2 regions of the Amycolatopsis melonis genome follow, and region 2 is predicted to be linked to the other one. Evidence: riboswitches for the same ligand, from Rfam matches in the RefSeq annotation. Region 2 holds a riboswitch; the other holds the start of a gene.
What was found. Region 2 has a riboswitch for glycine ahead of gcvP (aminomethyl-transferring glycine dehydrogenase). Riboswitches for the same ligand answer to the same signal wherever they lie in the genome.
Positions count from the first base shown of each region.

Region 1: another riboswitch for glycine. It lies ahead of gcvP (aminomethyl-transferring glycine dehydrogenase); the one in region 2 lies ahead of gcvP (aminomethyl-transferring glycine dehydrogenase).

Region 1 covers NZ_JBDZYD010000012.1:33,354-36,757, forward strand. The annotation lists gene ABJI51_RS29895 (TetR/AcrR family transcriptional regulator) at 1-415, opposite strand, end outside; gene ABJI51_RS29900 (MerR family transcriptional regulator) at 694-1,272, shown strand; glycine riboswitch at 1,315-1,413, shown strand; gene gcvP (aminomethyl-transferring glycine dehydrogenase) at 1,715-3,404, shown strand, end outside.
Region 2 covers NZ_JBDZYD010000002.1:378,208-381,611, forward strand. The annotation lists gene ABJI51_RS06245 (helix-turn-helix domain-containing protein) at 1-620, shown strand, start outside; glycine riboswitch at 928-1,021, shown strand; gene gcvP (aminomethyl-transferring glycine dehydrogenase) at 1,156-3,404, shown strand, end outside.

The DNA.
Region 1 (3,404 bases), on a different contig from region 2:
CCTTCGTCATCGACCAGCCCTCGGCATCGTCGGTGTTGGCCGCGAGCTCGGTCAGCACGCGGACGCACTCGGGGTAGGCGCGCAGGAACGCGATCGACGTCTCGATGTGCGCCCGCAGGTAGCCGGCCCGGTCGGCCGGGTCGAGCCCGCCGCCGGTGCGTTCGGCGAGGAACTGGTTCTTCGTCTCGACGACCGTGCTGAGCACCGCCTGCATCAGGCCGGCCTTGTTGGTGAAGTGGTAGGAGATCAGCCGGGTGCTGCTGAGCCCGGCCCGCTCCTTGATCCTGGCGAAGGTGGTCTTCCGGTAACCGAGGTCGGCGAGGACGCCGATGGTGGCGCCGACGATCTGCGCCCGGCGCACGGCCTCGGTCGGGCTCAGGCCCAGCTCGGCCATGAGGTCGGTGTTTACTTGCATGAGTAAAAAATTACTCGGCTGAGTAAAAGCCGTCAACGGGTTTGAATCACGCCGTAGGGGGTACGGCGAACGGATCAACCGCTCATCCGTCCGTTGCGGCTTGCCGCGCGTCGCGTTGACCGGTTCAGTCCGGGCGCTTACCGTCGAAGCAGGTAAATCGCCACGGTGTGATTCACGGTCTGGGGCCGGACCGTGGTGATTGATCTCCGGCGGGTCCCGCTCCTGGGACCGTCCGGCTGTCATTCGCCGGCCGTCAGGTCGGGCGAGGGGAGGCTTGCGTGGTCGAGGCTGGTTCCGAGAAGCAGCCTGTCGAGGTCGCGACTGGTGAGCAGGGCGAACTGTTCCCCGACAACTCGCTGCCCGACGAGCTGGTGGGCTACCGCGGCCCGGCCGCGTGCCAGATCGCCGGGATCACCTACCGTCAGCTCGACTACTGGGCCCGGACGAAGCTGGTCGCGCCGAGCATCCGCACCGCACACGGCTCCGGTTCGCAGCGGCTCTACTCCTTCAAGGACATCCTCGTCCTCAAGGTCGTCAAGCGCCTGCTCGACACCGGGGTCTCCCTGCAGAACATCCGGGTCGCGGTCGACCACCTCCGCCTCCGCGGCGTCCGCGACCTCGCGCGCGTGACACTGTTCTCCGACGGCACCACCGTCTACGAGTGCACGTCCCCGGAGGAGATCGTCGACCTGCTCCAGGGCGGCCAGGGCGTCTTCGGCATCGCGGTCAGCGGAGCCATGCAGGAAATCAGCGGCACCATCCACGAGTTCCCGGCCGAACGCGCCGACGGCGGCATCGTCGAGACGCACGAACCGGACGAACTCACCCAGCGCCGCAACGCCCGCCGGACCGGGTGATCAACGCCCGGGCGGACCGGGTAAGGTCGTCGGTGCGGTCGACGAATCCGCGCGGGAGAGTCCGAGCCTCACCTTGAGCTCGGCGCCGAAGGAGCAAGTCCTCCCCGGAACCTCTCAGGCACCCTGGACCGCGCGGACGAGACGCCTCTGGAAAGCGGGTCGTCAGGACACAGCCTGATGGCCCCGCCGACGGTGCAAGCCCGGCTCAACCTGCGGGCGAAACTCTCAGGCGCCCCTCGGGGTCAGACAGAGCGGGGAGGACTACCTCCGGGGTTGGGGGAGCTGTGCTCGCGGAGAGCGCTCGCCCTCGCCCCTCCGGTGTGTCCTGTGGGGTGCAACCCCCACGCCCCGCCCGGCGGGCTCCGCCCCCGGACCCCCGGCCTCGGTCGCCTTTCGTTCTACAGTCGCCTTGGGTGGACACTGCCGTTCGGAGGAGGCCATCGTGGAGCCGTCACTCGCCTCGCTGGAACAGGGCCTTCCCTTTGCCGACCGGCACATCGGGCCCGGCCCCGCCGAACTCCGGCGCATCCTCGACGTCATCGGCGTCGCCTCCCTCGACGACCTCGCCGAGCAGGCCGTCCCGCCGTCGTTGCGGGCGTCCGCCGAACCCCTCGACCTGCCGCCGGCCGCCACCGAAGCCCAGGCGCTGGCCGAACTGCGGTCACTGGCCGCGCGGAACCGGCCCGGTGCCGCCATGATCGGGCTCGGCTACCACGACACCGTCACCCCGCCCGTCATCCGGCGCAACGTGCTCGAGAACCCGGCCTGGTACACCGCCTACACCCCCTACCAGCCCGAAATCTCCCAGGGGCGGCTCGAAGCCCTGCTCAACTTCCAGACCATGATCGCCGACCTCACCGCGCTGCCGGTCGCCAACGCCTCCCTGCTCGACGAGGCCACCGCGGCCGCCGAGGCGATGACCCTCGTGCGCCGGGCCGGGAAGTCGGCGTCGGACCGCTTCGTCGTCGACGAGGACACCCTGCCGCAGACCCTCGCCGTCCTGCGGACCCGCGCCGAGCCGCTGGGCATCGAAATCGTCGTCGAAGACCTCTCCCAGGGGCTGACCGGGCTCGGCCTCGGCGGCGACTTCTTCGGCCTGCTGCTGTCGTACCCTGGCGCGTCCGGCGCGGTCCGCGAACTCGACCGCACCATCGCCGACGCCAAGAAACACGGCGCCGCCGTGGTCGTCGCCGCCGACCCCCTCGCGCTGACCCTGCTGCGGCCGCCCGGCGAACTCGGCGCCGACGTCGCCGTCGGCTCGACGCAGCGGTTCGGCGTCCCGCTCGGCTTCGGCGGCCCGCACGCCGCCTACCTCGCGGTGCGGAAAGGCCTGGAACGGCAGCTGCCCGGCCGCCTGGTCGGCGTGGCGAAGGACGCCGACGGCGCCCCCGCCTACCGGCTCGCCCTCCAGACCCGCGAGCAGCACATCCGCCGCGAGAAGGCGACGTCGAACATCTGCACGGCGCAGGTCCTGCTCGCGGTGCTGGCGTCGATGTACGTGGTGTACCACGGCCCCGAGGGACTGCGCTCGATTGCGCTGCGCGCCCACCGGATGGCCACCGTGCTGGCCGCCGGCCTCACCGAGGGCGGCGTCGACGTCGTGCACGGCGAGTTCTTCGACACCGTCGTCGCCGCGGTACCCGGCCGGGCCGACGCCGTCGTCGCGGCGGCGCGGGACCTCGGTGTCCTGCTGCGCCGGATCGACGGCGACCACGTCGGCATCGCCTGCGACGAAACCACCACCCGCGACCGGCTTGCGCTGGTGTGGAAGGCGTTCGGCGTCTCGGTGTCCGATGTGGACGGACTGGACGCGGACACCGCGGACGCGCTCCCGGCGCCACTGCGGCGCACGAGCGGCTACCTGACGCACCCGGTGTTCCACGCGCACCGGTCGGAAACGGCGATGCTGCGCTACCTGCGGCGGCTCGCCGACGCCGACGTCGCCCTCGACCGCAGCATGATCCCGCTCGGCTCGTGCACCATGAAGCTCAACGCCACCGCGGAAATGGAGCCGGTCACCTGGCCGGAGTTCGCCGGGCTGCACCCGTTCGCGCCTGCCGAGGACGCCGCCGGCCTCCTCGAAGTCGTCGCCGACCTGAGCGCGTGGCTGGCCCGGATCACCGGCTACGACG
Region 2 (3,404 bases):
TGGTGGTGCTGTCGCCGATCTGGGGTTACGGCGAGCTGCTGGCATCGCTGGTCGCGGACGGCCTCGGGTTCGGCAACGTCGACTTCCGGTACTTCGGGCTCCCGGACGCGATGGCCGACCGGGTCCGGATCACCGCGCGGGAACTGGCCGAGCCGGCACCGCGGCTGGTGCACTCGGTGCCGCCGATCATGCTGCTGCACGGCCTGGCGGTCCCGGACCTGACCGGACGCCTCCCGGTCGTGGTCCGCTACGGCCCCCGCATGCGCGCCCGCGCGGCCCGTATCTACCGGTCGGCACTGCTCGAAGCGGGATTCGACGACCCGCTCGACGGGGCGAAAGCGATCGAGGAGGCGGTGTCGGTCCCGCCGGGCTGCGCGTATTTCGAGGTGACGCTGGCCGACGAGGACGTCTTCGACGGCGACCGGCCGTCCCTGGACCGGCTCAACGACGCGGTGGCCTGGCACGCCGAGCACATCGTCGAGCAGGTCCTGCTGGGCGCGGGCCTCCCGCCGGTGCCGCTGGGCGGCCCGCTCAAACGCCTGGTCCTGCCCTCGGGCCGGGTCCGTCGTCCGCCCCCGCTGGCCGGTGGGGTGGTCCGCCGGGTCGCCGGGACGTCTTGAATGACTCATTCAGGACCTCCGACGTCCTGAATGAGTCATTCAAGACACCGAGCTGAGCCACCGCCGACCGCACCGGGCCTGCGCTCCGCCAGCCGGCAGCAGGTCGGGGCACGTACCCGGACGGTCGGCTCGCGTACCTGGAGGGTCGGACGGTGAGCCGACCCTCCAGGTACGCGGACCGACCCTCGGGGTACGCGAGTTCGCGGGTCGAGGCGCGGTCGAGGATCACTGTGGCGTTGGCCGGGTGATGTAGACGGCCTCGGGAAGCGCCGGGTACCGTAACCGCCACAACTGCAGATCGGGCCGTTGAGCCGAGGCGGGAGAGCCCCCACGAAACCGGTGGGGCACCGAAGGAGCAAACTCCCCGGAATCTCTCAGGTACCTGCTACCGCTTCGTGCGAGGCCACTCTGGAAAGCAGGCGCACCCGCGCCTCACCCAAGGTGAAAGCCGTGCCGCGCGCGGTGAAACTCTCAGGTGCCATGACAGAGGGGGAGTTCCAGCGCACCGCTGTGTGCCCGGCCCGAGGAGCTCCCGATCACTTCGACGCAGTTCGACGCCCGCCACATCGGCCCGTCCGAGGCCGAACGCGCCAAGATGCTCGCCGAGTGCGGCTACGGCTCGCTCGACGCCCTCGTCGGCGCCGCCGTCCCGAGTGCCATCCGCGCCACCCGTGACCTGCGGCTTCCGCCTGCCGCGTCCGAAGAGGACGCCACCGCCGAGCTGCGTGCCCTCGCCGCGCGCAACCGGCCGATGACGCAGATGATCGGGCTCGGCTACTCCGACACCGTCACCCCCGGCGTCATCCGCCGCAACGTCCTCGAGAACCCCGCCTGGTACACCGCGTACACGCCGTATCAGCCCGAGATCTCCCAAGGCCGTCTCGAAGCCCTCCTCAACTTCCAGACGATGGTCGCCGACCTCACCGGCCTGGCCACCGCGAACGCCTCGCTGCTCGACGAGTCGACCGCCGTCGCCGAGGCCGTCACGCTGATGCGCCGCGTGTCCAAGGCCAAGTCGAACAAGGTCGTCCTCGACGCCGAGTGCCTGCCGCAGACCATCGCCGTCGTGCGCACCCGGGTGGAGGCCCTGGGCATCGAGGTCGAGGTCCGCGACCTGCTCACCGGGCTGCCCGACGAGTTCTTCGGCGTCGTCGTCCAGTACCCCGGCGCGTCCGGAGTGCTGCGCGGCCGCGGCTTCTACCAGGCGATTTCCGAGTCGGCGAAGGCCGCGGGCGCGCTCTACACCGTCGCCGCGGACCTGCTCGCCCTGACGCTGGTCACCGCGCCCGGCGAGTTCGGCGCCGACGTCGCCGCGGGCTCGACCCAGCGCTTCGGCGTCCCGCTCGGCTACGGCGGCCCGCACGCCGGGTACATGGCCGTCCGCTCCGGCCTCGAACGCTCGCTGCCCGGGCGCCTGGTCGGCGTCTCGGTCGACGCCGACGGCAATCCCGCCTACCGCCTCGCCCTCCAGACGCGGGAGCAGCACATCCGCCGCGAGAAGGCGACGTCGAACATCTGCACCGCGCAGGTCCTCCCGGCCGTGCTCGCCGCGATGTACGCGGTCTACCACGGTCCCGAAGGCCTCAAGGCGATCGCCCGGCGCGTCCACGGCCTGGCCGCGGGCTTCGCCGAAGCACTGCGCCGGACCGGCATCGACGTCGTGCACGAGTCCTTCTTCGACACCGTCGTCGCGCACGTGCCCGGCCAGGCCGCCGAGGTCCACGCGGCCGCCCGCGCGGCCGGGATCAACCTCGGCCACGTCGACGCCGACCACGTCCGCGTCGCCTTCGACGAGGTCAGCACGCCCGCGATCGCCGCGAAGGTGCTCAAGGCGTTCGGGAGCGAAGAAAGCCTGGACGACGGCGTCGCGCTGCCGACCGGCCTGGCCCGCGAGACCGGCTTCATGGACCACGAGGTCTTCGGCACCCACCGCTCCGAGACGGCGATGCTGCGCTACCTGCGCCGCCTCTCCGACCAGGACTACGCGCTCGACCGCGGCATGATCCCGCTCGGCTCCTGCACGATGAAGCTCAACGCCACCACCGAGATGGAGCCGATCAGCTGGCGCGAGTTCGCCGGCATCCACCCGTTCGCCCCGGCCGAGGACGCCGAGGGCTACCACGTCCTGGTCGCGCAGCTCGCGGAGTGGCTGGCCGAGGTGACCGGCTACGACAAGGTGTCGCTGCAGCCGAACGCGGGCAGCCAGGGCGAGCTGGCCGGCCTGCTCGCGATCCGCGCCTACCACCGCGCCAACGGCGACGAGGCACGGGACGTCTGCCTGATCCCGTCGTCCGCGCACGGCACCAACGCCGCCTCCGCCGTTCTCGCCGGGATGCGCGTGGTCGTCGTCAAGTGCACCGACGAGGGCAACGTCGACCTCGACGACCTGAAGTCCAAGGTGGACGCCCACCGCGACACCCTCGCCGCGATCATGGTCACCTACCCGTCCACGCACGGCGTGTACGAGCACGACATCGACACCCTCGCCAAGATCGTCCACGACGGCGGCGGCCAGGTCTACGTCGACGGCGCGAACCTCAACGCCCTGCTGGGCCTGGCCAAGCCGGGCGAGTTCGGCGGCGACGTCTCGCACCTGAACCTGCACAAGACGTTCTGCATCCCGCACGGCGGTGGCGGCCCCGGCGTCGGCCCGGTCGCGGTGCGCGCGCACCTCGCGCCGTACCTGCCGAACCACCCGCTGCTCGACGCGGCGGGCCCGGAAACCGGCGTCGGCCCGATCAGCGGCGCGCCGTACGGCTCGGCGTCGATCCTGCCGATTTCGTG